One region of the Bradyrhizobium zhanjiangense genome, then DNA from elsewhere that is predicted to be linked to it. Evidence: riboswitches for the same ligand, from Rfam matches in the RefSeq annotation. Region 1 holds a riboswitch; each other region holds the start of a gene.

What was found. A riboswitch is a leader RNA that binds a small molecule or an ion and turns the genes downstream of it on or off. The one in region 1 is predicted to bind S-adenosylmethionine.
Region 2: another riboswitch for S-adenosylmethionine. It lies ahead of XH85_RS24195 (hypothetical protein); the one in region 1 lies ahead of metX (homoserine O-acetyltransferase MetX).
Region 3: another riboswitch for S-adenosylmethionine. It lies ahead of XH85_RS43720 (O-succinylhomoserine sulfhydrylase); the one in region 1 lies ahead of metX (homoserine O-acetyltransferase MetX).

Annotation. Positions count from the first base shown of each region.
Region 1 is NZ_CP022221.1:1,355,109-1,365,229, forward strand. It holds gene XH85_RS06440 (YdcF family protein) at 45-749, shown strand; gene XH85_RS06445 (lysophospholipid acyltransferase family protein) at 771-1,544, shown strand; gene XH85_RS06450 (gamma-glutamylcyclotransferase) at 1,541-2,149, opposite strand; gene XH85_RS06455 (DUF2125 domain-containing protein) at 2,260-3,444, shown strand; gene XH85_RS06460 (prephenate/arogenate dehydrogenase family protein) at 3,562-4,497, opposite strand; gene hisC (histidinol-phosphate transaminase) at 4,494-5,591, opposite strand; gene XH85_RS06470 (chorismate mutase) at 5,628-6,476, opposite strand; SAM riboswitch at 6,659-6,738, shown strand; gene metX (homoserine O-acetyltransferase MetX) at 6,830-8,032, shown strand; gene metW (methionine biosynthesis protein MetW) at 8,034-8,696, shown strand; gene XH85_RS06485 (alpha/beta fold hydrolase) at 8,803-9,666, opposite strand; gene XH85_RS06490 (TIGR02594 family protein) at 9,882-10,121, shown strand, end outside.
Region 2 is NZ_CP022221.1:5,053,098-5,063,218, forward strand. It holds gene XH85_RS24175 (ABC transporter ATP-binding protein) at 1-97, shown strand, start outside; gene XH85_RS24180 (ABC transporter ATP-binding protein) at 94-798, shown strand; gene XH85_RS24185 (branched-chain amino acid ABC transporter permease) at 806-1,672, shown strand; gene XH85_RS24190 (branched-chain amino acid ABC transporter permease) at 1,669-2,781, shown strand; SAM-I-IV-variant riboswitch at 3,536-3,643, shown strand; gene XH85_RS24195 (hypothetical protein) at 3,772-4,017, shown strand; gene XH85_RS24200 (N-formylglutamate amidohydrolase) at 4,020-4,832, shown strand; gene XH85_RS24205 (xanthine dehydrogenase family protein molybdopterin-binding subunit) at 5,017-7,356, opposite strand; gene XH85_RS24210 ((2Fe-2S)-binding protein) at 7,353-7,832, opposite strand; gene XH85_RS24215 (FAD binding domain-containing protein) at 7,829-8,698, opposite strand; gene XH85_RS24220 (alpha/beta fold hydrolase) at 8,701-9,486, opposite strand; gene XH85_RS24225 (ABC transporter ATP-binding protein) at 9,497-10,121, opposite strand, start outside.
Region 3 is NZ_CP022221.1:9,140,872-9,150,992, reverse strand. It holds gene XH85_RS43745 (Hsp33 family molecular chaperone) at 1-678, shown strand, start outside; gene apaG (Co2+/Mg2+ efflux protein ApaG) at 973-1,365, opposite strand; gene XH85_RS43735 (OpgC domain-containing protein) at 1,561-2,817, shown strand; gene XH85_RS43730 (SGNH/GDSL hydrolase family protein) at 2,817-3,596, shown strand; gene XH85_RS43725 (SGNH/GDSL hydrolase family protein) at 3,609-4,601, shown strand; gene XH85_RS43720 (O-succinylhomoserine sulfhydrylase) at 4,731-5,918, opposite strand; SAM riboswitch at 5,992-6,071, opposite strand; gene XH85_RS43715 (2'-deoxycytidine 5'-triphosphate deaminase) at 6,181-7,287, shown strand; gene XH85_RS43710 (PAS domain-containing protein) at 7,395-7,808, shown strand; gene XH85_RS43705 (hypothetical protein) at 7,913-8,965, shown strand; gene XH85_RS43700 (MATE family efflux transporter) at 9,286-10,121, shown strand, end outside.

The DNA of each region.
Region 1 (10,121 bases):
AAAACGTCTTAAAATCACCTCAGGGAAGGGATCACCGACATCGCATGACCTCGCCGACCGAAGATCGATCGCCGAAACTGCCGCGCGGCTGGCTGCGCGCGACAATCGTGTCGACGATCGCGCTTGCCTTCGTCGGCGCGGCAGCGGGCTTCGTTGCGTTCCTGTCGCAATTGCGCGGCGCCGAGATGGTGCCGGACCGCAAGGCCGACGGCATCGTGGTGCTGACCGGCGGGTCCTCGCGGGTGTCGGACGCGATGGAGCTGCTCGCTGCCGGCTACGGCAGGAGGCTCCTGATATCGGGCGTGCATCCGACCTCGACGGCGAGCGATATCTCCCGGACCCTGCCGGAGAACCAGTCCTTCATGACCTGTTGCGTCGATCTCGACCGCACCGCGCTCTCGACCCGCGGCAATGCGGCGGAGGCGCGGCGCTGGGCCGAGGGACGCCGGTTCAAATCGCTGATCGTGGTCACCTCGAATTATCACATGCCGCGCGCGCTGGTGGAATTCTCACACGCGATGCCGCAGACGACGCTGATCCCGTTCGCAGTCGTCGGCGACAAATGGCGCGAGGAGCCGTGGTGGACTTCGCCGTCGACGTTGCGGCTGCTGCTGTCGGAATATGCCAAGTACGTCGCGGCCGAGGCCAGGGTGCGGCTGGAGAATTTCGGGATTGACCTTTCGCCCGAAGTGTCGGAGCAGCCTTCAGGCTTGCAGCCGAAGCGACCTGCCACCGCACAGGCCAATTGACCGGCAATGATCGGATCGTCGATGTTTCTGATTTTCCTGCGCTCGCTCGTGTTCAACGTGCTGTTCTACGCCGTGCTGATATGCCTGGCGATCGTGGCGCTGCCGACCTTTGCGCTGCCGCCGCGCGCCATGCTGACGGTCGCGGAATGGTGGGCAAAGGCGACGCTGGTCCTGATGCGCGTGATCTGCAACATCAAGGTGGAATTCCGCGGGGTCGAGAAGATTCCGCAGGGCCCATTGCTGATCGTGGCCAAGCACCAGTCGTTCTGGGAGACGTTCGTGCTGCCCGGCTTCTTCGACCGTCCGATATTCATTCTCAAGCGTCAGCTCATGCAGATCCCGGTCTTCGGTCAGTTCCTGGTCAAGACCGGCATGATCGCGATCGACCGCAATGCCGGCGTGAAGGCGCTGCTGGACATGACGCGGCGGGCGCGCGTGGCGGTGCGCAGCGGCCGTCAGCTCGTGATCTTTCCGGAAGGCACGCGGCGCGCGCCGGGCGCTGTCCCCAACTACAAGACCGGCTTTGCGCAGATCTATTCCTCCTGCGGCGTGCAGTGCCTGCCGATCGCGCTCAATTCCGGCCTGTTCTGGCCGCGCCGCACCTTCATGCGCTATCCCGGCACGCTGGTGGTGGAATTCCTCGATCCACTGCCGGCGGGCCTGCCGAAGGACGAGTTTCTCGCGCGCGTGCAGACGGCGATCGAAGACGCGACCAGCCGTCTCGTCGAAGCCGGCCGGAAAGAGCAGGAGCAGTTGATCGGCTCCGCGCCGAGCTATGCGCCGTCGGAGAGTTAGCGATCTCGATCTTCGGCCGGCGCCGGCGCGTGCAGAGAATGCGCATCACCGTGCAGCATCGTCGCAAGCCGGTGCAGCTGCGTGTCGCGAAAGCCTTCGGCCTCGATTGCTTTCACCGTCGCGGTCACGTAGTCCCGATTGGCGCCGGACTGGCCATGGCCCTGGATGACATGGCGGTGCTGCTCGGTAAGCGACAGCCGGCCGGCATATTGGACATGGCCGCGGTCGACGACATAGGTGAGTGCGGAGACGCGCTGGCGCGCATCGTTCTCCAGCCACACCGAGCGCATCACCTCACGGTAGACCGAGGTGACCTGCTCGCGTTCCCGCAAGTAGGCGACGACCTCGGTGCGGTTCTTCTCGGCGACGCGGAAGGCAATGCCGCGGCAGGCGCCGCCGCGGTCGAGCCCGAGCACCAGACCCGGCTTCTCCGGCGTGCCGCGGTGCACGAAGGAATAGACGCAGAGCGCGCGATGCTCGCCGACCAGCCGCGCCGGGACGCGCTCCTCGAATTCGAAGCCCGGCCGCCACATCAGCGAGCCGTAGCCGAACACCCAGAGGTCATCCTTGGCTGTGGTGACGGAAGGGAGGGGGATTTCCGACATTTCCGGCACGGCTACCAGAACCGTGCCCCCAAGCGAAGCGAATTCTCCGCCTTTCGTCGGGGGCCGGCCTCGCTTACATTTGCCTGAATCTGGGGGCAAAGGGTCGCCGCATGTCCAATATGACCGTTGCCGCAGGCCGCCGCTCCCGTTGGGGCCTTTTCATTGCACCCGTTCTCGTCCTGATCCTCGCCGTCGCCTGGAGCTGCTTCTGGTTCTATGCGGCGTCGCAGGCCGAAATCGCCGCAGACGCCTGGCGCGCGCAGGAGGCCAAGTCGGGTCGCATCTATGATTGCGCCAAGCGCTCGATCGCGGGCTTCCCGTTCCGCTTCGAGGTCCAGTGCTCCGGTGCCAGCGTCGCCCTGGTGTCGCAGAATGCGAGCAAGACGCCGTTCACGGCGAAGCTCGACAACATCCTGGTCGTCGCCCAGGTCTATGACCCCAAGCTCGTCATCGCCGAGTTCTCCGCGCCGGCGACGCTGACCGACGGCGTCACGCAAAACACCTTCGTGGTGAACTGGAGCAAGGGCCGCGCCAGCGTGGTCGGTCTGCCGGCCGTGCCGGATCGCGCCTCCATCGTGTTCGACGAACCCGGCCTCAACCGTCTCGACGGCAGCGTCCAGGTGCCGCTCGCGCGCGCCAAGCAGATCGAGCTGCACGGCCGCCTCGCGGACGGATCGCCATCCGATCACCCGGTGATCGAGACGGTGGTCCACGTCGCGCAGGGCAGCATCCAGGGCGTTCATCCCTTGCTCGCCGAGCCGTTCGAGGCGGACACCCGCGCGAAGGTCACCGGCCTCACCGATCTCACGCCAAAACCCTGGCCGCAGCGCTTCCGCGAGATCCAGGCCGCCGGCGGCCATATCGAGATCGTGCAGTCGCGGATCCAGCAGGGCGAGATGATCGCGGTTGCGGCCGGCACGCTCGGCCTTTCAGCCAATGGCCGGCTCGACGGCGAATTACAGATGACGGTGGCGGGCCTCGAGCGCGTCATCCCGGCGCTTGGCATCGAGAAGATGCTGGAGGAAGGCGTGCCGCAGGCAACGCTCGACCGCGTCGCGCCGGGTGTGAAGTCGCAGGATCTCAACAATTTGTTCGGCGCGCTCGACCGCGCCGTGCCGGGCCTCGGCAAGGTCATCAAGCAGAACGCCAATGCCGGCGTTGCCGCCGGCATCAATTCGATCGGCACCGAGAGCACGCTGGAAGGCAAGAAGGCGAGAAGCTTCCCGCTCAAATTCGTCGACGGCGCCGTGCTGCTCGGCCCAGTCAAGGTCGGCCAGATCCCGCCGCTGTATTAAGGGCGGAGAGCTCTCCACACCGTCATTGCGAGCGCAGCGAAGCAATCCAGACTGTCTCTGCGGAGGTATCCTGGATTGCTTCGCTACGCTCGCAATGACGAAGAATGAGCAGTTTCGCTACGGCTTCTTCAGCGCCGCATGGGGCCGGCCGAAATCCGGCGCGGCCGAATCCTGGCCTATCTCGACGATGCCGCGGCGGATGGCGCGGGTGCGGGTGAAGTGGTCGAACAGCGCCTCGCCGTCGCCGCGGCGGATCGCGCGGGTGAGCTTGGCGAGATCCTCGGTGAAGGTGCCGAGCATCTCCAGCACGGCTTCCTTGTTGGCGAGGAAGACGTCGCGCCACATCGTCGGGTCGGACGCCGCGATACGGGTGAAATCGCGAAAACCGCCGGCAGAGAATTTGATCACCTCGGATTCCGTCACCTGCGCCAGCTCGTCGGCGGTGCCGACTATGGTGTAGGCGATCAGATGCGGCAGGTGACTGGTGATCGCGAGCACGAGATCATGATGATCCGGCGTCATCACCTCGACCTTGGCGCCCATCGCCGCCCAGAAGGCGCGCAGGCGATCGGTGGCAGCCGCATCGACGCCTTCCGGCGGCGTCAGGATGCACCAGCGGTTGATGAAGAGCTCGGCGAAGCCGGAATCCGGACCCGAATGCTCGGTGCCTGCGACCGGATGCGCCGGCACGAAATGCACGCCCTGCGGCAGATGCGGGGCCATGTCCCTGACCACCGCGCCCTTGACCGAGCCGACGTCGGAGATGATCGCGCCCGGCTTGAGATGCGCGGCGATCTCCCGCGCCACCTCGCCGCAGGCGCCGACGGGAATGCAGAGGATGACGAGATCGGCATCCTTCACTGCTTCCACATTGGTCGCCACGATGTGGTCGACGATGCCGAGCTCGGCGACCCGCGCGCGCGTCTTCTCCGAGCGCGCGGTGGTGACGATCTCGCCAGCTAAGCCCTGGAGCTTCGCCGCACGCGCGATCGAGCCGCCGATCAGCCCGAAGCCGATCAGCGCGACGCGCTGGAAGTGCGCCTGCGCACTCATTTGCCGGCCATGAAGTCGCGCAGGGCCTCGATCACGAGGCGGTTGGCCTCCTCGGTACCGATGGTCATGCGCAGCGCATGCGGCAGGCCGTAGTTCTTCAGCGCGCGCAGCACCAGGCCCCGTTTGGTGAGGTAAGCGTCGGCATCGTCCGCGGTCTTGCCCCTGTCGGAAGGGAAGTGGATCAGCACGAAATTGGCGACGCTCGGCGTCACCTTCAGCCCGAGCTTGCCGATCTCTTCTGTCAGCCGATTGCGCCAGGTCTCGGTGAACTGCTTCGACATCGCCTGGTGCGCGGTATCCTCGATCGCGGCGACTGCGGCATACATTGCCGGCGTCGACACGTTGAAGGGACCGCGGATGCGGTTGACCGCGTCGATGATGTGCTCGGGCCCGAACATCCAGCCGATGCGCAGCGCGGCCAAGCCGTGGATCTTGGAGAAGGTATGCGTCACCACGGTGTTCTCGGTGGTGGCGACGAGCTCGATCCCCATCTCGTAATCGTTGCGCGAGACGTAGTCGCAATAGGCGGCATCCAGCACCAGCAACACGTGCGACGGCAGGCCGGCGCGCAGGCGCTTGACCTCGTCGAACGGCAGATAGGTGCCGGTCGGGTTGTTGGGATTGGCGAGCCAGATCAGTTTTGTCCGCGGTGTCACGGCCTTGAGGATGGCGTCGACGTCGGCGGTGAAGTTGGTTTCGGGCGCGACCACGTTCTTGGCCCCGTTCGCCATGGTCGCGATCGGGTAGACCAGGAAGCCGTGGGTGGTGGAGATCGCCTCGTCGCCCTGGCTGAGATAGGTGTGCGCGAGCAGATTGAGGATCTCGTCCGACCCGGCGCCGCAGATGATGCGGTTGGGGTCAAGACCGAAGGAACGGCCAATCGCCTCGCGCAGCACGCGCGAGGTGCCTTCCGGATAGTCTTCCAGGTGATCCGCCACGTGCTTGAACGCCTCGATCGCCTTGGGCGAGGGTCCGAACGGCGTCTCGTTTGCCGAGAGCTTGAACACCTTGCGGCCCGGCTCCGCCACCGGGCTCTTGCCGGGCGTGTAGGGCGCAATGTCGAGAATGCCGGGATTCGGCACGGGGCGGGACATCTTCAACTCCGAAAGTGGCTTCAGGCGGTTCGCGATCTACGATTTTGGCCCGGTCGGGGGCACCGTATAGCGCGTTGCGTGGCTGCCGACGAGGGCCGTGGAGCGCACCGAGGCCCCCGCCTCGATCAGGGCAGCCTTGATTTTGTCGATGCTGGTCGCGCTCGTGACCGAGACCAGCAATGCCGCGCCGTCGAAGGCGGTATCGGGCACTGCCACGATCTCGGCAAGCGGCGACAGCGCGCGCGCGACCTCGGCGTTCCACCCGGAGACGCGGACGCTGAAGGTCTCGACCTCCGTCACCAGGGCGCTGTCGGCGACGCGCGAGATCGCGAACACCGGCAGTGCGGCCGGATGGTCGGCGCGCTCGACGAACGGCATCCGCGCGATGATCTTGGGCGCGCCGTCGGCTTCCAACTCCAGCCACCACGGCGTGCGGCTCGAGGTCGCCGAGACCAGCGCCAGGTCGCCCTTGGATTTCGCCACCGCCTCCACCGCGGCCTGCGCGCTGAAATGCGCGACGTAAGGCACGGTGAAGCCGAAATGAAAGCGCGCGGAATCGCGCATCGCCGGCTCGCTCACCGAGATGTCGGCATGCACGGAGAACGGCGCCTGCACATAGGTGAAGGTCGAGATGATGACGCGCCAGATGCTCTCGACCGTGTCGAGCGGCAGGATGCCGCGATGACGCTGCACGATCTCGCGCATCATGGAAGCCTCGCGCGCGGGGCGGAACGCCGAGCCGACTTCCTGGGTCTGCTTCACCTGGATCAGGCGGTCGATGATGTCGCCGCGCTGCATCAGGAGGCGATGCATGCCCTCGTCGATCGCGTCGATCTCCTTGCGCAATTCCTGAAGCGATGGTGGCGCGGGCGGACGTTGGGACATGACTGACAAAGGGCTGTTGAGAGGTGCCGATCCGCAAAAGCGGTCAGCTGCGGTCTATCCTGATTAGGCAGGATAGGCAGCGAAAGCAAAGAGAAATGACGGCCTTTTCGATCGACCGCTCGGAGGCAAATCCGGTTGACCCGGGCCGCGACTTGACGAAAACCGCCCCAGACGGTAGTTTTTGCCTGTTCCGTGGTCATTTGAGCCGGCCGGCTTGCAGCCACGTTAAAAAACTCGCTAAACAGGCCGGGGACGCTTCCGATCCCGGCCGAACCTATCGTTCAGGCCGGGTTTTTCATGGCCTGATGTCACTGCGCTCTGAAGTCCGATCGCAAACGAGGTCGATGGTCAAAATGGGTAGCGTCAAGTCGATACCGAGTCCTGCGATCAGCACCGATGATCGGTCACACGAGGTCGATCATCCGAGTTCGCAGGTTATGCGTTTCGGCGCCGATCAGCCGCTGCGGCTCGATTGCGGCATCGATCTGTCGCCGTTCCAGATCGCCTACCAGACCTATGGCGAATTGAACGCCGATCGCTCCAACGCCGTTCTGATCTGCCATGCGCTGACCGGCGACCAGCATGTCGCCAATGTGCATCCCGTCACCGGCAAGCCCGGCTGGTGGGAGACGCTGGTCGGCCCCGGTCGACCCATTGATCCCAAGCACTACTTCATCATCTGCTCCAACGTGATCGGCGGCTGCATGGGCTCGACGGGGCCGGCGTCGATCAATCCCGCCACGGGCAAGGTCTGGGGCCTCGATTTCCCCGTCATCACCATTCCCGACATGGTGCGCGCGCAGGCGATGCTGATCGACCGGCTCGGCATCGACACGCTGTTCGCGGTCGTTGGCGGGTCGATGGGTGGCATGCAGGTGCTGCAATGGACCGCGGCCTATCCTGCTCGCGTGTACTCCGCACTGGCGATTGCTTGCTCGACGCGGCACTCGGCGCAGAACATCGCCTTCCACGAGCTCGGCCGCCAGGCCGTGATGGCCGATCCCGACTGGCACAATGGTGGCTATGCCGACCGCGGCATCCATCCGCATCGCGGGCTCGCGGTGGCGCGCATGGCGGCGCACATCACCTATCTCTCCGACGCCGCGCTGCACCGAAAATTCGGCCGCCGCATGCAGGACCGTGAGCTGCCGACCTTCTCGTTCGATGCCGACTTCCAGGTCGAGTCCTATCTGCGCTACCAGGGCTCGTCCTTCGTCGAGCGCTTCGACGCCAACTCGTATCTGTATCTGACACGCGCGATGGATTATTTCGACATCGCCGCCGATCATGGTGGCGTGCTGGCGAAGGCGTTTGCGGGCATCAAGACCCGCTTCTGCGTGGTCTCCTTCACCAGCGACTGGCTGTTTCCGACCTCGGAATCGCGCGCCCTGGTGCACGCGCTGAATGCGTCGAGTGCTCGGGTGTCGTTCGCCGAGATCGAGACCGATCGCGGTCACGACGCCTTCCTGCTCGACGTGCCCGAATTCTTCGACATCTCGCGTGCCTTCCTGCAATCGGCAGGCAAGGCACGCGGTCTCGACGGCAAAGGTGGCTAGAATGTCCGTACAGGAAGTGCTGCCGTTGAACGGCGTTGCGGCCGGGCCGTCCGGTCAGTTTCGTGCCGACCATCTGCTCGTGGCCGAGATGGTCAAGCCGGGCTCGAAGGTGCTCGACGTCGGCTGCGGCGAGGGCGATCTGCTCCAGCTGCTGGAAACGCGCGGCATCGACGGCCGTGGCATCGAGCTGTCGCGCGAGGGCGTCAATCGCTGCGTCGCCAAGGGGCTTGCGGTGGTGCAGGGTGACGCCGACACCGACCTCGTCAACTATCCCGACGATGCCTTCGATTACGTGATCCTGTCGCAGACGCTGCAAGCGACGCGGCAGCCGCGTGTGGTGCTGGAGAACCTGCTGCGCATCGGCCGCCGCGCCATCGTCTCGTTCCCGAATTTCGGCTTCTGGAAGATGCGGCTCCAGCTCCTGATCGGCGGCCACATGCCGCGCACCGAGAACCTGCCGGCGACCTGGTACGACACCGCCAACATCCACTTCTGCACCATCAAGGATTTCGTCGAGCTCTGCGACAAGATCAACGTCAAGATGGAGCGTTCGGTCGCGCTCGATCTCTACGGCCGCCCGGTGCCGCTGAACCTGCCGTGGTGGGTGTGGAACATGTTCGGCGAGCAGGGCGTGTTCTTGCTGAGCCGCGGGCAAGGAAAGTAGCTTTTCGTCATTGCGAGCGCAGCGAAGCAATCCAGAATCCTTCCGCGGAAAGACCCTGGATTGCTTCGCTTCGCTCGCAATGACGGAGTATGCGGCAATGCCATCGCTAACCCGCCGCCAGGGACCTCGCATCGCGTACCGGCCAGCGGCCCGCTTCCACCAGCGTGACGAACCGCTCCACGCTCTCGTTGAACAGCGCGGGTTCTTCGAGATTGAGTACGTGGCCCGACTTCGGAAACATCGCGAGCCCGGCCGCCGGAAGGTGCTTCTTCAAGAACAGGCTCGGGCCGACGCACGGGTCGTCCTCGTCGCCGCAGATGATCAGCGCCGGCGTTGAGGCGCGCTTGATCGCGTCCGTCATCGTGTAGATCGAGGGACGGCCGCCCTGGAAGCCGCGCATCGTGCGCGCCGAGCCGCTGGCGTCGTGCCGCGCCAGCGCGGCGTAGAAATCGGCGTGGCCGCGCGGGTCCTTCACCAGGAAGGGAATCCGGCTCGGCGCCTCGCGCGTGACCTTTGCGACTTCCGCGGAGCCAGATGTCTCGAACTGCTCGGCATTGGCGCGGCACTGCTTGCGCCAGGCATCGAGATTCTCGATCTCCGAGCCCGAGCCGACGCCGGCCAGCGTCATCGACAATGCGCGCTGCGGCGCGTTGAGCCCGATCTGGAGCGACGAGTAGGCACCCATCGACAGGCCGACGAGATGCGCGCGCTCGATCCCGAGATGATCGAGCACCGCGAGCGCATCGGTGTAGAAATGCGTGTAGGTATAGACCTCGCCATCGGGCACGTCCGAGGGCGTGTAGCCGCGCGCAGAGTAAGTGATGCAGCGATGACCGCGCGAGAAGTAGCGCATCTGCGGCTCCCAATTGGTGTAGTCAGCCGCAAACTCGTGCAGAAAAATGATCGGCGATCCCTGGCCCGCCTCCTCGAAATAGATGCGGACGTCATCCTTGGTCGTGGCGTGGGGCATTAACCGTTTCCCTCTGTTCAAGCCGCATTTGGAGGATCGCAGTTAATGCTGTTGTCCGCAATGCGGCAGCATCAGATGAGTATTGACGCAAAATCATCGCAGCTATTCGCCGACGCGGCGTCTTTTTCTCGCCACATGGGACGGCTTAACGGCCTTTCGGATGTCGGCCGCCGCACGGGCCGATGGGAAGTGGGGGTGTTAATCAAGGATGAAGAATGTTTGAGTTGTTTGCGTATCGCCTGTCGCGTTGTGTTGTCGCGCTGGCGCTTTTCTTCGCGGCGGTCGCCGTGCTCGTTTCTCCGGCCTCAGCGCGGCCGCATCATCGTCATAGCGCAGAGCGGCACGTTTACGTGCATCACGCCAGACATTATCACTACCGCCACCATGCACGCAGCTCGCGCTTCGAGCGCAGCGCAGCGCAGTTGCAGGCGAGTGGATTCGCCAACACCCAGGCG
Region 2 (10,121 bases), 3.7 Mb from region 1:
CGTCTTGAACTTTGGCAAGGTCGTCGCCCAGGGCGCACCGGTCGAGGTGATGCGCTCGCGCGAGGTCGAGACCATCTATATGGGCGTGCCGGCATGACCGCGCTGCTCAATGTTACGGCGCTCGATGCGTTCTACGGCGACTTCCAGGCGCTGTTCGGCATCGATTTCGAGCTGAACGAGGGCGAGGCGGTCGCAGTCATCGGCGCCAACGGCGCCGGCAAGTCGACCATGCTGAAATCGTTGGCGGGGCTGGTGAAGAACCGTCCCGATGCGATCCGCCTCGAGGGACGGGCGATCGGCGATGCGTCCGCCGCCAGCATCGTCCGGCTCGGCCTCGCGCTGGTGCCGGAGGGCCGCCAGCTGTTTCCCTCGCTCAGCGTCGAGGAGAACCTCTTGATCGGCGCTTATGGCGGCGAACGCAGCGCGCCGTGGGATCTCGCCGCGGTCTACCGCATGTTCCCGGTGCTGAAGGAGCGGCGACACCGCGCCGTCACCGCGCTGTCGGGCGGGCAGCAGCAGATGGTGGCGATCGGCCGCGCGCTGATGTCCAACCCACAGGTCCTGCTGTGCGACGAGATCAGCCTCGGCCTCGCGCCCATCGTGGTGGAGGACATCTACCGCATGCTGCCGCAGATCCGCTCTGGCGGTACCGCCATCGTGCTGGTCGAGCAGGACATCGCCCGCGCATTGCGGGCTTCGGATCGCTTCTACTGTTTGCAGGAGGGGCGGGTGACGCTGAGCGGACGGCCAGGGGATGTCGATCAGGACACGATCCGCGCGGCCTATTTCGGAGCATGAGGGGGCGATGGGCGGGTTCGACACCATCATCGAAGGCGTGCTGCTCGGCGGCGTCTATGCGCTGTTCGCACTTGGCCTGTCGTTGATCTTCGGCATCATGCGCCTGGTCAATCTGGCGCATGGCGATCTGATCCTGCTTGCCGCCTATCTGGTGCTCAGCGCCACCACCGCGTTCGGTCTGCCGCTTGCGGCCGCATCCCTGCTGGTCGTCATCACGATGTTCGTGCTCGGCTTCGTGTTGCAGCGGCTGGTGCTGGAGCGGGTGCTCGGCGATGACATCCTGCCGCCCCTGCTCGTCACCTTCGGCCTGTCGATCGTGATCCAGAACGGACTGCTGCTCGGCTACGGCGCCGACAGCCGCCGGCTGCAGGCAGGCGCCTTCGAATCCTCGTCGGTGGCGCTCGCCCCCGGCCTGAGCGTCGGGCTGGCGCCGCTGACCGCGCTGGTGACGGCGGTTGCCGCCGTCGCGCTGCTCCAGCTCATCTTCTATCGCACCTCGCTCGGCCGCGCCTTCCGCGCCACTGCGGATAATCCCGCGATCGCGCAGCTGATGGGCGTCAACGAGCGCAATGTCTACGCCATCGCGGTCGGACTGTCGCTCGCAGTGTCGGTGATCGCTGCTGTTGTGCTCGGTATCCGCGCCAGCTTCGATCCGTCGATCGGACCGGCGCGGCTGCTCTACGCATTCGAGGCGGTGATCATCGGCGGGCTCGGCAGCCTGTGGGGGACGCTGGCGGGCGGCATCGTGCTCGGGTTGGCGCAGGCGATCGGAGGGCGGATCAATCCGGAATGGCAGATCCTAGCTGGCCATCTCGCCTTCCTCGCCGTTCTGATGGTGCGGCCGCGCGGCCTGTTCCCGGCGAGGCGGAGATGAGCGTCGAAAGCATCCATATCCCGGCAGGCCGCGAGCAGCGCCCGGCGGTCGCGCCGGTGTGGCAGGTTCGGGTCGGCACACGGCTGTCGCGCGTCGCGGCCATGGCCGGCATCGCACTGATCGTGGCGCTGGCCGCGCTGCCCGCGATCGCCTCGCGCAACCTGATCCAGGATCTGATCTTCGTCTTCACCATGCTCACCTTGGCGCAGCTCTGGAACGTGCTGGCCGGGTGGGGCGGACAGGTATCGGTCGGGCAGCAGGCATTTGTCGGGCTCGGCGCCTATGCGCTGTTTGCCGGCATCGTGATGGCCGGGCTCGATCCGGTTGCGGCGATCCCGCTGGCCGGACTGTTCGCGGCGCTGGTCGCGGCGATGCTCGGGCCGCTGCTGTTTCGGCTGGAAGGACCATATTTCGCGATCGGCAGCTGGGTCGCCGCCGAGGCGCTGCGGCTGATCTGCGCCCAGTTCAAGTCGCTCGGCGGCGGCACCGGGATGTCGATATCGCCGGGCGAACTGTCCCAGATGGTCGGGCTGAAGACTGTGCAGGCGCTGCTTGGCCTGCGCCCGGCGGCCGCGCGTGACGTGCTGGTTTACTGGCTGGCGCTGCTGCTCGCCGTGCTGGTCACGCTCGGCATCTACGCCTTCATGCGCTCGCACCACGGCCTTGCGCTGGCCGCAAGCCGTGACAACGCAGCGGCGGCGCGCAGCGTCGGCGTCCGCACCGCGCGGACTCGCCACGTGCTGTGGATCGCGGTCGCGTTCGCCACGGGCATGGTCGGCGCCGTGGTTTATTTGCAGAAGGCGCGTATTTCGCCTGATGCAGCCTTCAGCGTCACCGACTGGACCGCCTATGTCATCTTCATCGTCGTGATTGGCGGGGTGCGCACCATCGAAGGTCCGATGGTCGGCGTGCTCCTGCTTTGGGGGCTCGTCACCTATCTCGCCCAGTTTGGCAGTCTCTATCTGGTCGTGCTCGGCACGCTCGCCATCCTGATCATGCTGTTCATGCCGAGCGGCGTGTGGGGCGCGGCAGCGCGACGCTGGCAATTGCAGCTGTTCCCGACCCAGCGCTGGCTCGGCCGCAGCGGGTCCAGTCCAATGCCATTATGACGAACCTTGTGCCAGGTAATCGTCCCTTCACTCTCCCAATTTTTCTTGGCGTTTGTGACCTCTGGCTTTGCTGCAGATTAGCAGCGCAGGAAAGGCGCCTCCGTCAGAACGTTTTCGGCATTCGACTCCACACATGCTCCGGAGCGTGCACAGCTAAGTTGTTAGGAGTGGCCGCTGTGGGCGCAAACCTGACACTAAGGCCGGTCCGATTTGACCGATGACGGTATCTGCTACAAGTCGAGGAGAGCACAATAGCAGACCGTTCCGAGTTTGAGGCCTGTCTAATGCCACGATTGATTCCGATACTTGCTGAAGGTACAACCTGTCAGAGCCAGCCAAATTTTCCTGTGAATTCAAGACCAAAAATTTGCGACGGGTATACCGTCGGCATTTGTCCGTCAGATTTGAAGGTTTGTTCTTGTAAATCAACGGCGAAACGTCGTTCGAAATGATTGAGTGGGAGTAGTGCAATCGGGCGCTGTTGCGCGGTTAGGCGTAGTCTTGGCGTGGCTGCTTGTCCTGAGTCCGAGCGTTGACCCGAGTTCTGACCTCCACTTAAGCGGGATCAGTGTCTGGATTCCACCTCGCTCAGGCGAACGGAGTGTTGTGGCGCACTACAGCGTACAGAGCGGACGGAGCACGTCAGGCGGGCTTCAGTTGAGGGGTCGGTAGTGATTTCGAAGTCGATGGACCTCTGGACGCGAGAGCAGATCGGGGGCGCCACTTGAACGCCCCTCGTTCGTCTCCTATGTACAAGGTACATCAAGACGAAGGCTGGTACCTTCACCAACCTGCCCGCTGCGGTAAGGTGGTATCCACACTTGTGGGATGGGGCCATCCAGTGGCAATCCAAGCAGTACAAGCCTCCGGCGAAGCTCAGGGGGCAACATGTCTATCCCACCTCCAAATCTGTATTCCGCTCCGCCAACGCGGCGCGGTGTCATCATCGGACTGGCCGCGTCTTCTCTTCCCGCTCCAGCCATTGTCCGCGTGGACCGCATCATGCCAATCCGCAGCATGATAATCGCTGAAACCGGCTGTTCATCATCGGGCTTTGTCCAGCGCCTGCTCTATAACGCTCTCGCCAGCGGTCTTGCCCGAGGCCGGATCGCGATCAGGATGAACAACAGGACCGTGACCTTGCATGAAGCCGAACGGCTGGTCCGCAACGCGCACCAAATTGGCCGGATCAACGAGCCCGACGCGCCATGGGCCATCCGGATCGGGGAGAACTGACGATGACCGTGCGGCAAAGCATCGAAACCGGAAACGGTATGGATGCGACAAAGATCGCTGTACTGCACATTCCTCACAGTTCTCGCCTGATACCGGCCGACGAGCGTGCGCAACTTTCCGTCAGCGAGTTGGAGCTCGAAACAGAGTTGCTGCGAATGACGGACGCCTTCACCGCCGAGCTGTTCCCACCTACGCTTCATGAAGCGGAGCGAGTTGTGTTTCCAGTGAGCCGGCTGGTATGCGACGTGGAACGCTTTCCCAAGGATGCAGACGAGCCGATGGCAGGCCGCGGCATGGGCGCGATCTATGGCGCAACCAGCACCGGGAGCCGGCTGCGGGCCACAGTTTCGGTGGCTGAACGTGAGCGTGTCATGACCCGCTGGTATTGGCCGCATCATGAGTTACTCACTTCGGCCATTGACAAGGTGCTCCGCCGTGAAGACCGTTGCCTCATTATCGATTGCCACAGTTTCGCTGATCGTCCGCTACCGCACGAGCCTGACCAGGACCCGCAGAGACCTGAAATCTGCATTGGCACGGATTCTCTCCACACCGCGCATGGACTGGCTGGAGCAGTTGCAGACGCTGCAGGGAAGCTCGGGTTCACCGTTGCTGTTGACAGACCATTTGCGGGCGCGCTCATTCCGGCGAAACACTACGGTGCCGACACGAGGGTCCAATCGATAATGATAGAGGTGAACCGGCGGGTCTACATGAATGAGCTTACCGGCGATCGTCTCGTCAGCTTTGAGAAGTGCAGGGAAGCGGTTGGCACTCTTGTGTCGACTGCGGCGACTTTCTTCCTTTCTGCATAGCCATAGAGCGCACTCGACACTGGCGCGGGGACGAATGCATTGCTGCGAAACGGCGGTGAAGATCTGGCTGGCTTGTCGGGCTAGTAAGATGCTTCGGAATCGCGCCGGACAGCGGGATCGGCGACTTCCGGTGCAAAGTGCTATGTTCGCTGGTGATCAGGTCGGGTGATGGCCTGATTGGCAATCAGGCCTGCGCCGCCGATCCGCTCAGCTCTAACCATTTCATCACCTGTTGCGGCGAAATCGGGTGAAGGTGGATGAACGGCGCATTTGATCCCAGCGCATTCTCGACGGCCGAGATCACGCAGGCCGCGGCTGGAATTGTGCCGCCCTCGCCGGCGCCTTTGACGCCGATCGGGTTGCGCGGAGACGGTGTCTCCATGTGATGGATCTCAATCGGCGGCATCTCGGAGGCCAAAGGTAGCAGGTAATCGGCGTAAGTGGTCGTCAGAGGCTGACCGGCTTCGTCATAGATCATCCGTTCAAACAGCGCGTTGCCTATCCCGTGCACCACCCCGCCACGAATTTGGCCGTCGACAATCAGCGGATTGATCAACTTGCCGCAGTCGTGAACCACAACGTAGCGAACAACCCGCACATCACCGGTCTCAGGGTCGATCTCGACCTCGCAGGCGTTAGCGCCATAGGCAAATGTCAGGGCGGTGGAGTTGAAATAGGCAGTCGCAGCAAGGTCGGGTTCCATGGCGCCGGGCAGGCTCATTCCGACATTCCCGGCCAGCGTTCGTGAGATTTCCGACAGGCTGACATTCAATCCCGGGACCCCTTTGACGCGTACAGCGCCGCCTTCGAGTTCAAGATCCTGCTCTCCGACTTCCAGCTTGTGGGAGGCAAAGGCGATGGCCTTGGCTCGCACCTTCTGTGACGCCAGTTCAACCGAAGAGCCGGCTGTTACTGCGATCCGGCTTGCAATGGTGGACATGCCCAGCGGGAATTTCGACGTGTCGGCGGTCTCGACCCTGACGTCATTCAGGTCGACGCCGAGCGCGTCGGCGGCGATCTGCGCAAGCGCCGTGCGGTGACCTTGGCCCTGGCTTGATGCACCGGTGCTGACAACGACCTTTCCCGCCGGCGTGACCCGAACCGAAGCTCCTTCAAACGGACCGAGGCCGGTATCCTCGACGCAGGATGCGATACCAAGACCAAGCAGCTTGCCGCGCTTCGCGGCTGCCGCGCGGCGGGCTTGGAAGCCGGAAGCGTCGATTTTATGGAGTACGAGATCCAGAGCGGCGATGTAGTCGCCGCTGTCATAGGAGATCGGTGAGCCATCACGCGCCTTCATGCCAGTAGAGTAAGGCATCTGGTCGGCGCGAACGAAGCTGCGCCGGCGCACTTCCTGTCGGTCGATGCCGAGGTGGCGCGCGATACGGTCGGCGAGGCGTTCAAGCAAAAACGCGGCGTTTGGACGGCATGCGCCACGTACCGGTGACGTCGGCACCAAGTTGGTTAACACGACGTCAATTGTAAGGTCGAGCGCCTCAAGCGCGTATGGGCCCGGAAAGCTGGCGAGGGCTGTTGCCGGCAGAATGAGGCCGTAGGGCGCGTAGGCGCCGTTGTCGTGAACGCAATGGCCCCGGATCGCGCGCATGCGCCCGTCATGGTCGAAGGCGACATCGAGCGTCCAGACCTGTCCGCGCTGCTGCGTCGTGGCGACGAAGTGCTCCTGGCGGTCCTCGATCCATTTGACCGGCCGCGCGGTCTTGAGCGCGGCGAGCGCAACAGCGAACTCCTCCGGATAGACATTGGCCTTGGGGCCGAAGCCGCCGCCAACATCCGGCGTCATGATGTGGATCTGGCTCTCATCGCGGTTGAGATAGGTCGCAAGGTGTCGCCGCACCATGTAGGGCGATTGCGAGGACGTAGAGAGCGTCAGCACGTCTGAATGCGGATCGACGCTGGCAACCACGCCGCGGCATTCCATAGAATGGCAGCCGCCGCGATGAATATCGAAGCGTTCGGTGAGGACATGGTCGGCCTTCGCAAACACCGCGCCGCAATCGGAGAAGCCGGCCTTCATGGTGGCCGCGATGTTGCTCGGCCGCTTGCTGTCGGCTCTGGGCGCTCCCGCCTTCGAGGCAAGGACGGCGTCGGCAACGGCCGGCAATTCCTCGATGTCGAGCGACACGGCGGCCGCGGCATCTTCTGCCCTTGCCCGGTCGTCGGCCAGCACGATCGCGATGGCTTCGCCGACGTGACGCACTTCCTCGACAGCCAACGGGTGATAAGTAATCGGTGTCGGCAGGAGCGGGTGCGGGGCCATCGGCGGCATCTGGCCCTGCGCAATACCTGCGAAATCCGCCATCGTGTAAATCGCCACGACGCCCGGCATGCCGCTCGCTTCGCCCGTGTCGACGCTCCGGATGCGGCCGTGGGCCACACTCGCCCGGACGAACGCGGCATGCAGCATGCCCGGGAATTCCGAGTCGTCGACATAGCGTCCGCGTCCTGTCAGCAGGCGGGGATCCTCGACGCGGGTGACCGCAGCTCCGAAATAACGCGCGCTCATGGGCGGCTACCCTTTGCTGCGGCGGCTGTCAGGGCCGCTTCGACGATTCCCTGGTAGCCGGTACAGCGGCACGTGTTGCCGGAGATCGCTATCCTGACGTCCTGTTGGGTCGGAGAGGGCGTGACGCGCAGAAAAGCTTCGAGCGTCATCAGCATACCCGGCGTACAGAACCCGCATTGCAATCCGTGATGATCGGCAAAAGCCTGCTGCAGCGGGGAGAGTTGGCCGCCCGTGGCAAGGCCCTCGACCGTTTCGACCGTGCAGCCGTCGATCTGGACGGCCAGCATCAGGCACGATCGCACCGGTGCACCATCGACGATGACGGTGCAGGCGCCGCAGACGCCATGTTCGCATCCGACATGTGTTCCGGTGAGCCCCAGGCCGTGACGCAGGAAGTCGGCCAAGTGCGTCCTTGTCTCGGCGCTGGCCTCGCGCCGCTCGCCGTTGAGCGTGAAGGTCAGGTGTCGTTCGCTCATGAGCGCTGTTCCAGGCTGGTGCAGGCCTCGCGCAAGGCGCGGCCGAGCAGGGTGCCGGCGAGATGGCGGCGATAGTCCGCCGTCACCTGAACGTCTTCCATCGGATCGAGCGCGCGTGCCGCGTCAAGGATCGGCGCGAGCGCGATCTCGCTGGCGATCTGGCCGACGAGAGCCGCTTCAGCTTCGTAAAGACGCCGTGGAGCCTCCTCGACACCGAACACCAGCAGCGCCGCTCGCGCGATCCGACTGCCACCGTCGGCCTCGAGCAGTGCAGCCGCACCGGAGATCGCAAAGTCACCGTGGCGGCGCGCGTATTCGGCGAAGCCGTAGCCGTGGCCTTTGGCCCAAGGTCTGAATCGCACGGCCTCAAGAAATTCCTGATCGTCGAGCGATGATTGCAACATGCCCTGAAACCAATCGGCGGCCGCGATCACACGGCGACCCTTTGGTCCGATCGCGACGAATTCAGCATCGAGAGCGGTGCAGATCGCCGGCTGCTCGGCAGATGGATCGAGATGGCAGCAGCTACCCCCGATGGTTCCGCGTGATCGGGTCTGGATGTGGCCGACATGCTCGAGCGCACGAGTAAGCAACGGCAGGCGATCACGGATGATCGGCGAGGAGAGAATATCGGCCTGACGCGTCATGGCGCCGATTTCGATTCCATCGGCCGTTTCGCGAATACCCGCCAGCTCCGGAATGCGGTTGATGTCGATCAGGTGATCGGGCGCGATCACGCGCAGGTTCAGCATCGGCATCAGCGACTGACCGCCGGCCAGGATCTTGGCGTTGTCGAGGCTGGTCAGCAGTGCGCCGAGCTCCTCGCGCGTTTGGGGACGGTGATACTGGAACGACGGCGGTTTCATGATCAGGTCAATTCGAGGAAACCCGAGATCGTCTTGATGAAGGCCTCGGGCGCCTGCGCCATCGGCGCATGACCACAGCCGGGGATTTCGATCAGCTCGGCCTTTGGGAGCGCGCGGGCCAGGGCGCGCGCCATCTCGGGCGGCGTTGCGGCGTCGAGCTCGCCGACCACAACCAGCGTCGGATTGCGAATGGTCGCAATGCCGGACGTCAGATCCAGTGCGGCGAGCGCGAGACACGCCTCGGCGAAGAATTCCGGATTGGTCTTGAGCAGGGCATTGCGCCGCTCGGTGAAGACTTCCGGGTGCGCCGCGATGTAGTCTTCGGGAAACAGCCGCTTCATCGCCACATCGATGATGGCCCCCATGCCGGCCTGGCGAACGCGTTCGGCCATGGCATAGAACGACTGCTTGCCCTCAGGCGAGAAGGTTAGTCCGGTGTCGGCCAGCACGAGGCGATCGAACTTGCCGCCGTGGCGGATCGCTAGGGTGCTCGCGACAAAGCCGCCGAAGCCATTGCCAAGGACGTCGGCACCCGTGCCGAGATCCAAGGCATCGAACAGCCCCGAAATTCGGTCCGCGATTCCCTCGATCGTTGCCCCGGCGGGTGACGAGCCGCCGAAGCCGGGCAGATCGGGCACGATCACCCGCCGGGTTCGCGCCAGCATCGGCACGATCCGGTCGAAGATGGTGCGATCGGCAAGGAGCGAGTGCAGGAGCACAACGGTCTTCCCTGCTCCGGATTCCGCGATGTCGAGAACGCCATCGCGCACGGAAATCGACGACCTCATGCTTGACCTTTCAATATACACCAAGGAGTTGCTGGATCCGCGCACCATCGGCGCGAAGCGCTTCCGCCCCGCCCGTATGCGCGACATAACCTGTATTCAGGACCACGATGTCGTCGGCGATCTCAAGGGCAAGCTTGATGTTCTGCTCGACCAGAACGATCGAGAGGCCGCTGTCGCGAAGACGCCTCAGAACGGTCGCGACCTCCGTGACGATCTGCGGCGCCAGACCCTCCGACGGTTCGTCGAACAGGATCAGCCGCGGATTGGTCATCAAGGCACGGGAGATCGCGAGCATCTGTTGTTCGCCGCCGGACAGGGAGCCGGCGAGCTGCTGCTTCCGCTCCGCCAGCCGTGGGAAAGCTTCGTAGACATCGTTCAGCGTCCAGTCCGATCGATGACCCGCGCGGCTGCGGCGCGCGGCGACGGTGAGATTTTCGACGACGGTGAGTGAGGGGAATATTCTCCGGCCCTGCGGAACGAGACCGATGCCGCTCAGCGAGATCGCCTCCGGCGACAGGCCGGCGATCGATTGGCCGAACAGCTCAAGGCGCGCAGTCCTGGCGCGGACCAGGCCGACGATGGCGCTGATGCAGGTGGTCTTGCCGGCGCCGTTGCGGCCGAGCAGGCCAAGAACC
Region 3 (10,121 bases), 1.6 Mb from region 1:
GCCTATGCGCGCTTCGATGCTGCGCGCCTCGGTGACGCCAGGGATTCAGGGACGCTGCTCGGCCGCGGCCATCTCGCCATGACCATCGACCAGGGCCCCGACATGAGCCGTTACCAGGGCCTGGTCGCGCTCGACGGCGGCGGCCTCGAAGAGGCCGCCCACGAATATTTCCTGCGCTCCGAGCAGATCCCGACGCGCGTGCGCCTCGCGGTCGGCGAGGAATGGCGCAGTAGCGATGGCGGCAAGCATCGCTGGCGCGCCGGCGGCATGCTGATGCAGTTTTTGCCGAAGGCGCCGGAGCGCGCGCGGCAGGCCGATTTGCATCCCGGCAACGCGCCCGAAGGCACCGAGGTGCACAGCGTCGCGGAAGACGACGCCTGGGTCGAGGCGCGCTCGTTGATCGAGACCGTCGAGGACGTCGAGCTGATCGATCCCGAGCTGTCCGGTGAGCGGCTGCTGTTCCGCCTGTTTCACGAGCGCGGCGTGCGCGTGTTCAATCCACAGGTCCTGAAGGCACAATGCTCCTGCTCGCGCGATGCGGTGGCGTCCATGCTGAAGAGCTTCTCGTCCGACGATCGCGCCGCGATGGTCAAGGACGACAAGGTCGTGGTGACCTGCGAGTTCTGCTCGTCGGTCTACCAGTTCACGCCGCACGAGGCGGGCGTGGAGAACGCGTAGGCCTCCATTTCCCGTCATTGCGAGCGCAGCGAAGCAATCCAGAAATGCATCCGCGGTGTCAGTCTGGATTGCTTCGTCGCAAGGGCTCCTCGCAATGACGAGTTTGGGGCACGCTCGCGCCTCATTCTCGCTGTCATCGCCCGGCCTGAACACCTGACCGGGCGATCCAGTACTCTGAGACGGCGCTGATTGAACCGATAGGCCGCGGCGTACTCGCCGGAGCCTGTCATCGGGCTCGCCGAAGGCGAGACCCGGTGGCGGGGCATGACAGCGGTGGGCGTCGCCGCACCGCCCCTAATTCAACACCCGCTTGTAGTCCGGGCTGTCCAGCGAGAACGTCGGCACGTCGATCTCGAAGCGCTCGCCGCTTTCGCTGACCATCTGGTAGCGGCCGGTCATGAAGCCGGAGGCGGTCGTGAGCGGTACGCCGGAGGTATATTCGAAGCGCTCGCCGGGAGCCAGGATCGGCTGCTCGCCGACGACGCCCTCGCCCTTCACCTCCTGCTGGCGGCCGGAGGCATCGGTGATGATCCAGTGCCGCGTCTTCAGCTGCACGGTCTCGTCGCCGGAATTGGTGATGACGATGGTGTAGGACCAGAAATAGCGGGAGCGGTCGGCCGACGACTGCTCCGGAACAAAGTTCGGCTCGACGGTCACTTCGATCTGGCGGGTCACGGCGCGGTACATGATGCCATCATACCGAAATCCGCCCGGGGAACCAAACCCTGGAGGCGGCTTTGGCGACATCGTCCCGCCAGAATTCGCGGGGAAGGACTCCCCCAAGGGAAGACACCCTTATGTGATCTGGCCGCTTTGCGAGACGACGGCCGGACCGGTAAACTCCATTGCACGTCGCGATTTGCGGAAGGGTTTTGGCCCCCGATGACCATTGCCGACCAAGTGACGGGATCGACGATCGCGGGAACCGCGGGTGCCAAACCCGCAGGCACCAAGCCGCGGGCCGCCGCGCCGGCCATCACGCTGCCGGCCATCGGCGAGCGCGAGCTCCGGCTCGATCTGTTCCGCGGGCTGGCGCTGTGGCTGATCTTCATCGACCATCTGCCAACCAGCCTGCTGACCTGGTTCACCATCCGCAATTACGGCTTCAGCGACGCCACCGAGATCTTCATCTTCATCTCAGGCTACACCGCCGCCTTCGTCTACGGGCGGGCGATGCTGGAGAACGGCGTCGTCATCGCCACCGCGCGCATCCTGCGGCGCGTCTGGCAGATCTACGTCGCCCACGTCTTCTTGTTCACGATCTTCCTCGCCGAGATTTCCTATGTGGCGACCAGCTTCGAAAACCCGCTCTACACCGAAGAGATGGGCATCATGGATTTCCTCAAGCAGCCCGACGTCACCATCGTGCAGGCGTTGCTGCTGCGCTTCCGGCCCGTCAACATGGACGTGCTGCCGCTCTACATCGTGCTGATGCTGGCGCTGCCGTTGATCCTGTGGTCGATGAAGTGGAAGCCCGACGTCACGCTCGGCCTCTCGGTCGTGCTCTACGCGGTGACCTGGGAATATGACCTCTACTTTTCGGCCTATCCGAACGGCTTCTGGGCGTTCAATCCGCTGGCCTGGCAATTGCTTTTCGTCTTCGGTGCATGGTGTGCGCTCGGAGGTGCGCGACGCATGTCGCGCATTCTGGCCTCACCGGTGACGATGTGGATTGCGATCGCCTATCTGGTCGCAGCGTTCTACGTGACGCTGACCTGGTACGTGCCGCAGCTCGGTCACCTCATGCCGAAGCGCATCGAACAGTGGATGTATCCGATCGACAAGACCGATCTCGACGTGCTGCGCTTCACCCATTTCCTGGCGCTGGCCGCGCTCACCGTGCGCTTCCTGCCGCGGACCTGGCCGGGTTTGAAATCGCGCTGGCTGCGGCCGCTGATCCTGTGTGGGCAGCATTCCCTCGAGATCTTCTGTCTCGGCGTCTTCCTGGCCTTCGCCGGCCATTTCATCCTGGCCGAGGTCTCCGGCGGCGCAGCCATGCATGCGTTGATTAGTCTCTCCGGAATCCTGATCATGTGGGGGGTGGCCTGGGTCATTTCGTGGTACAAGAGCGTGGCTGACAAGAGCGGTGCGAAAACCAAAAACGCCGTCGGCAACGCCGATCTGGCGGGAGGGGGCTGATGAAGGCGAAGGTTCTCCTGAGCCTGATCCTGCTATGCGGTGGTCTCGCCGCGCCCATGGCGCGCGCGGGCGATGGTGCGTCTGCTGCTCCGGCCGCGCCCGCGGCCTGCGAATTGCCGCCCTATCTGCTCACCAGCGAAAGCCGGCTTCCCAAGGTCGCCGACGCCGTCAAGGCCGGCAAGCCGCTCGAGATTCTGGTCATCGGCAGCCGCTCGACCACGATTCCTTCCTCGGAGAGCAGCTCATATCCGGCGCGCATGGAGGTGAGCCTCAAGGACAAGCTGCCGCCCTCGGAAGCGGTGCACGTCTCCGTAGAAATACAGAGCAAGAGGACGGCACAGGAGACCGCCGCCACCTTCGTTAAGCTGATGGAAGCAAAAACGCCTACTTTGGTCATCTGGCAGACCGGGACCGTGGATGCTATCCGATCCATCGATCCCGACGAATTTCGCAGCGCAGTAACCGAAGGGGTTACTGCGTTGCAAAAGACAGGGGCTGACGTCGTCTTGATGAATTTGCAGTACAGCCCGCGTACCGAAACCATGATCGCGGCGCAGCCTTTTCTCGATAATATGCGCGTGGTGGCGCAGGAGCACGACATCCCGCTGTTCGACCGTTTCGCGATCATGCGACAGTGGAATGATCAGGGCCAGTTCGACCTGTTCAACCCGTCCCGCGGGCCTGAGCTGGCGAAACAGGTTCATGATTGCCTCGGCCGGGCGTTGGCACAATTCGTGATCGACGCTGCCCATCTGGAGCCGGCCCAGCAGCAAAATTGAGGTCTAGCGTTAATGAGTTCTCTCCGCCCTTTTTGTCTGACGTCATGGCTGGCTGCGCCCGCAGCAGCAATGCTGCTGGTGCTGGCACCCGCTTCGCAGCTGCGCGCGCAGACGCAAGCCGCACAGGCGACGCCCGCGCCCGCGCAGCCGGCTGATCCCGCTTCCGCCCCGTCCTCCCAAACCACTGTCGCCGCGACGTCCCCCGACCGGCGCGGCATCACCGCGCGCGCCATCGACAAGGTGAAGGAGGTCGCAAAGTCCGCCGGCGACATCTTCAGCCGCGTGCCCTGCCTGCCGCCGAAGGGCGGCTCGAAGGCGATGGGCACGCTGCCGCATGTCGCAAGCAAGCTCGTCGCCGGCCAGCCCGTCGTCATCGTCGCGTTCGGCTCGTCTTCGACAGCAGGATTCGGTGCGAGTTCGCCGGAGTTCAATTATCCGAACCGCCTCGCCGCACAGCTGCGCCGGCATTATCCGACTGCCGACATCACCGTCGTCAATGCCGGCGTTGGTGGCGAGGATGCGCCCGAGATGATGAAGCGCCTTCAGACGCAGGTGATCGACGTGCATCCGGATATGGTGATCTGGCAGGTCGGCACCAACGCCGTGCTGCGCAACCTCGATCCCGGCGAGACCGCAAAGATGGTCGAGGACGGCATCTCCCGCATCCAGGCTGCGGGCGGCGCCGACATCGTGCTGGTCGATCCGCAATATTCGCCGGCGGTCAACCAGCGCGCCGAGAGCGCCGGCAAGATGGTGAAGCTGCTCGGCAAGGTCGCCGAGCTCCGTCACGTCGGCATCTTCCCGCGCTTCGAGGTGATGCGCGAGTGGCACGAGAAGCAGGCGATCCCGGTCGAGGGCTTCGTCATCGCCGACGGTCTGCACATGAACGATTGGGGCTATGCCTGCTTCGCCCAGCTCCTCGGCGACGACATCATCCACTCCGTCGGCCAGATCAAGCTGGGTGTGAACGTGCCGGCCGACGTGCGCGCGTATCGGCCGATGTAGGTATAAATGCCGTAGGGTGGGCAAAGGCGCGCTCTTCGCGCGCCGTGCCCACCATCTATCGGCAGTGTGATCGTGAATGGTGGGCACGCTTCGCTTTGCCCACCCTACGAGTCCGAGCCTTTGGCTCGCTCACGCCTTCTCCAGCGCCGCGGTGAGATCCTCGATCAGATCGTCCGCATGCTCGAGCCCGGCGGAGAAGCGGATGAAGCCCTCGCTGATGCCGAGCGCGGCGCGGTCTTCCGGCTTCAAACGCTGATGCGTCGTGGTCGCCGGATGCGTGACGAGACTCTTGGCATCGCCGAGATTGTTGGAGATCTTCGCCAGCTTCAATTCATTTAGCACGCGGAACGCGGCCTGCTTGCCGCCCTTGACCTCGAAGCCGACCAGCGTCGAGCCGCCGCGCATCTGCTTCTTCACCAGGGCTGCCTGCGGATGATCGGCGCGGCCGGGATAGACCAGCCGCGAAATCTTCGGATGGCTGGCCAGCACCTCGGCAATGCACGCCGCGGTGTCGGTCTGCGCGCGCACGCGAACGCCCAATGTCTCAAGGCCCTTGAGCAGGACCCAGGCGTTGAACGGCGAGATCGACGGGCCGGTCTGGCGCATGAAATTGTGGATGTGCTCGGCGATGAAGGCTTCCGAGGACAGGATGATGCCGCCCAGACACCGGCCCTGGCCGTCGATGTGCTTGGTCGCCGAATAGACCACGACGTCGGCCCCGAGCGCGAGCGGGCTCTGCCAGATCGGCGTTGCGAACACGTTGTCGACCACGAGCCGCGCGCCGCCCTTGTGCGCGATCTCGGCAATGCCGGGGATGTCGAGCACATCCAACGTCGGGTTGGTCGGACTCTCCAGGAAGAACGTCTTGGTGTTGGGCTTGAGCGCCCGCTGCCACTGGTCGAGATCGAGCCCGTCGACCAGCGTGGTCTCGATGCCGTAGCGCGGCAGCAAATCCTGCACCACATAGAGACATGAGCCGAACAGCGCCCGCGAAGCCACCACATGGTCGCCCGCCTTCAGCGGCGCCAGGATCGCGGTCGTCACCGCCGCCATGCCGGTTGCCGCCGAGCGGGCCGCCTCGGCGCCTTCGAGCTCGATCATGCGGCGCTCGAACATCGCGATGGTCGGATTGGAGTAGCGCGAATAGATGAAGCCGGGATCCTCGCCCTTGAACCGCGCCTCGCACTCCTCGGCGCTGTTGTAGACATACCCTTGCGTCAGGAACAGCGCCTCCGACGTCTCGCCATATTGCGAGCGCAGGGTCCCGGAATGGACCAGGCGGGTTTCGGGACGGTAGGTGGCAGGCGACTTCGACATAAGACCCTCCGACATGACCGTCGAACGAGAACGGTCACAAAAAAACCGGCCTGGATATCTCCACGGGCCGGGATCACAGAGGTCCCCGGCCTGTTTAGCGACTTATTTAACGTGGCTGCAAGCCGGCCGGCTCAAATCACCACGGGATAAGTGATGCTCATATTCCGCAATGCCCTTTCCGTCAAGGCGTCCATCGGATAGCCGTAAAAGGCTAGTATTTCCCGTATATCGGGATGCGTTGCCCCTTGCTGAGGATCCCCGGTTGACGTTCACGGTCGCTGCCGACGCCAATGGTATCCTGCCCGACCGCATGATCGCGGCGATGGCGGAGGCGGGGCTCATCCTGCCCGCGTACGACTTCGTCGAGAGCCAGATCCAGCCGGCGAGCCTCGATTTGCGCCTCGGCGACATCGCCTATCGCGTCCGCGCCAGCTTCCTGCCCGGTCCCGGCGCCACCGTCGCCGAGCGCATCGACGAATTGAAGCTGCACGAGTTCAGCCTGGCTGACGGCGCGGTGCTGGAGACCAATTGCGTCTACATCGTGCCGCTGCTGGAAAGCCTCGCGCTGCCGCCGGAGATCGTCGCGGCCGCGAACCCCAAGAGCTCGACCGGCCGGCTCGACGTCTTCACCCGCGTGATCGCCGATGGTACCCGACGCTTCGACATGATCGGCGCCGGCTATCACGGCCCGCTCTATGCCGAGATCAGTCCGAAGACGTTTCCGGTGCTGGTGCGCGAGGGCTCACGCCTGTCGCAGGTGCGCTTCCGCACCGGCGACGCCATCCTCAATGCCGACGAGCTCGATGCGCTGCATGCCACCGAGCGCCTGGTCGACATCGACGATGCCGATCTCTCCGGCGGCGTCGCCGTCTCCGTCGACCTGTCGGGTGAGAAAGCGAACGGCTTCGTCGGTTACCGCGCCAAGCGCCACACCGGCGTCGTCGACGTCGATCGCCGCTCCGGCTATGCAGTGGAAGATTTTTGGGAGCCGATCTCGGCCCGTCCCGACGGCAGCCTGATCCTCGATCCCGGAGAGTTCTACATCCTCGCCTCCAAGGAAGCTGTGCAGGTCCCGCCCGACTACGCCGCCGAGATGGTGCCGTTCGATCCCCTGGTCGGCGAATTCCGCGTGCACTATGCCGGATTTTTCGATCCCGGTTTCGGCTATGCCGGTGCCGGCGGGCAAGGCGCGCGCGCCGTGCTGGAGGTGCGCTCGCGCGAAGTGCCGTTCATTCTCGAACACGGCCAGATCGTCGGCCGCCTCGTCTACGAGAAGATGCTGGCACGCCCCGACGCCATGTACGGCCAGCGCATCGGCTCCAACTACCAGGCGCAGGGCCTCAAACTATCGAAGCATTTTCGGGTGTAGCCCGATCCTGTAGCCCGGATGGAGCGCAAGCGTAATCCGGGAGTTCTCTCGCTTGTGGCACCAATCCCGGATTACGCTGCGCTCCATCCGGGCTACAAGGTGTTGGCATGACCGATCAATCCGAACTCGACGCAAACATCATCGAAGACGTCGCGGACGCGCTGATCTATTCGGATCGCTCCGGCACGATCACGCGTTGGAATCGGGCATCGACCGCCCTGTTCGGCTTCTCCGCCGGGGAAGCGCTGGGTCAAAATCTCGATCTGATCATTCCCGAGCATCTGCGCGCCGCGCACTGGAAGGGTTTCGAGGCTGCGCTTTCCAGCGGCACGATGAAGCTTGCAGGGCGTCCGACGCTGACACGCGCGTTGCACAAGAGCGGACGCAAGCTCTACATCGAGATGACCTTCGCGCTGGTGCGCGATGCCGCTGGAGCGGTGCAGGGATCGGTGGCGATGGCGCGCGACGTGACGGAACGCGTCGAGCGCGAGCGCGCTGCCAAGGCCGCGCAAAATTCGTGATGCGGAATTGACGGGCCGCCGTGCAGGGCGGCCTGCATGCGCGTCATGTTGCCTGACACCGGGCGCAGTGACACACTCGATCGAAACAACGATCGGGAGCGAACATGACCGCCGCATCAGACACAGCGCAGGAAGCCCAATGGAAACGCTGGCGCGCGGTCGCGGATCTCTATCACGCCTACTTCACGGGCCTGATCCTCACTGTTGTCACGCGGCGCGGCACGGCGGATGCCGCAGAATTCGTCTTCCGCGTGTTCCGCCGCCAGCAGCAGGAGCGCTTCCTGCCGGGCCTGGAAAAGCTCGGCCTGCGTCATCTGCCGCCGGCGGTGGCTGCTGCGCAATATCACTATCTCTCCAACTGGATCGGCGGCGTGCATGTCGAATACATGTATGAGAGCGACCGCAAAGCCTGGATCCGCTATCCGCCGCCGCGCTGGATCTGGAAGGGCACCGCGATCTGCGGCGTGCCCGGCGAGGTCAGCCGCGCGATGCTGCGCGGCTGGCACGCCAACAACGGCGTCGCGCTCGGCGATCTCCGCTTAGGCTTCGTCTGCACCAAGCAGAGCGTCGATGGCCAGGACGGTCTCGAAGGCTATTACCATCAATACGACCACCCACTCGAGCTCGACCAGCGCCTGGTGTTCGCGCGGCATCTGGAGGCCCCTACGTTCGATGCGAAGACCGCGCCGGCTTTGCCGGTTGCGAGCTGGCCGAAACCGCGGCTGGAAAAAGCCTATCGCAACTACGCGATGGAATATGTCCGCACCGCCGCGCCGGTGATGGTGCAGGTGTTCGGTCCGGAAGATGCCGGCTATCTGCTGCACCTCACCGGCAAGCTGATCGGCATGCAGTATTTCGACGAGGTCGCGGCGGCGTTGGCGATGAGCCGCGGCGGTGCGCGCGAATTCGCATCGTTCCTGAACGCGCTGTTCGCCGCGCAGGACGATGCGTCCGAAACGGTGCAATCAGAAGGCGCGTTCGAAACAAGCCAGCAGAGCTGGAAGCTGATGGATGATGTCACCGACTATCACCCCGCCTGCACCAAGGTGCTGGAGGGGTTGTTCCAAGGGCTGGCTGCGGGATGCGGACGAAACATAGGCGTGCACATGCGCACCGCGAAGAGCGGTCGCCCGCCGCTGGTGTGGACGATTGAATAGGCGAGCGGGCCGCCACCACTTCGCCTCTCCCGCCTGCGGGGAGAGGCGGAATCTGCGAAAGCAAATTCCGGGTGAGGGGGTCTCCACGAGTCCAACTGTCACTGCCTTTGCCGCAGCAGCCCCTCACCCCAGCCCTCTCCCCGTAAGAACGGGGAGAGGGAGAAGGAAAGCCGCTGCCGCAGGGCACTCCTGCACCTGACGCAGGGGGAATCGGCGCGCAGCGTGCTAACAAGCCCCTGCCGCGCCCTGCGCGCGAATTGATTTATTCGCACACCTGTTCATTGCCGCGCCGCAATTGGCGCTTGTGCCCGGGAGAGGACATGTCCGACATCGCCGAAATCCCGGTCGATGCACAGGAGCGCCCGCTGCCGCCGCCTCCGCGGCCGGTCAGAAGCGCGCTGACCGATGGCCCGATCCTGCGCACGCTGCTCGGGCTCGCCTGGCCGAACGTGATCGGGTTATCGGCCGGCATGTGCGTGGTCATCGCCGAGACCTCCTATGTCGGCCGGCTCGGTGTCGAGGCGCTGGCCGCGATGGCGCTGGTGTTTCCGACCGTGATCCTAACCATGACGATGTCGGGCGGCGCCATGGGCGGCGCGGTGGCCTCCGCCATCGCGCGCGCTCTCGGCGCCGGAGATCGCGAGCGCGCCGGAACGCTCGCCGTACACGCGATGCTGATCGGCATCAGCTTCGGTCTCGTCTTCATGCTGGGCATGCTGATCTTCGGGCCGCCCCTGCTGGAATTGCTCGGCGGCCGCGGCAATGTGCTGACCCACGCAATCGCCTACACGCAGGTGTTTTTTGGCGGCGCGGTGCTGCCCTGGCTGCTCAACACCATGGCCGGCGTCCTGCGCGGCACCGGCAACATGAAGCTGCCGTCGCTGTTGATCCTCAATTCGGCGGCCTGGCAGGTCGTACTCGGCGGTACCCTGGGCCTCGGGCTCGGACCGGTGCCGCAGCTCGGCATGCGCGGCGTCGCGGCCGGCGCGCTGATCGCTTACTCCATGAATATCTGTATCATGGGTTGGTACCTGTTTTCCGGCCGGGCCCGCATCGCGCCGAGGCTGCGCGGCTTGCGCATCCAATGGGCGATGTTTTTCGACATCCTGAAGGTCGGCGCCATCGCCTGCTTCTCGCCGCTGCAATCGGTGCTGAC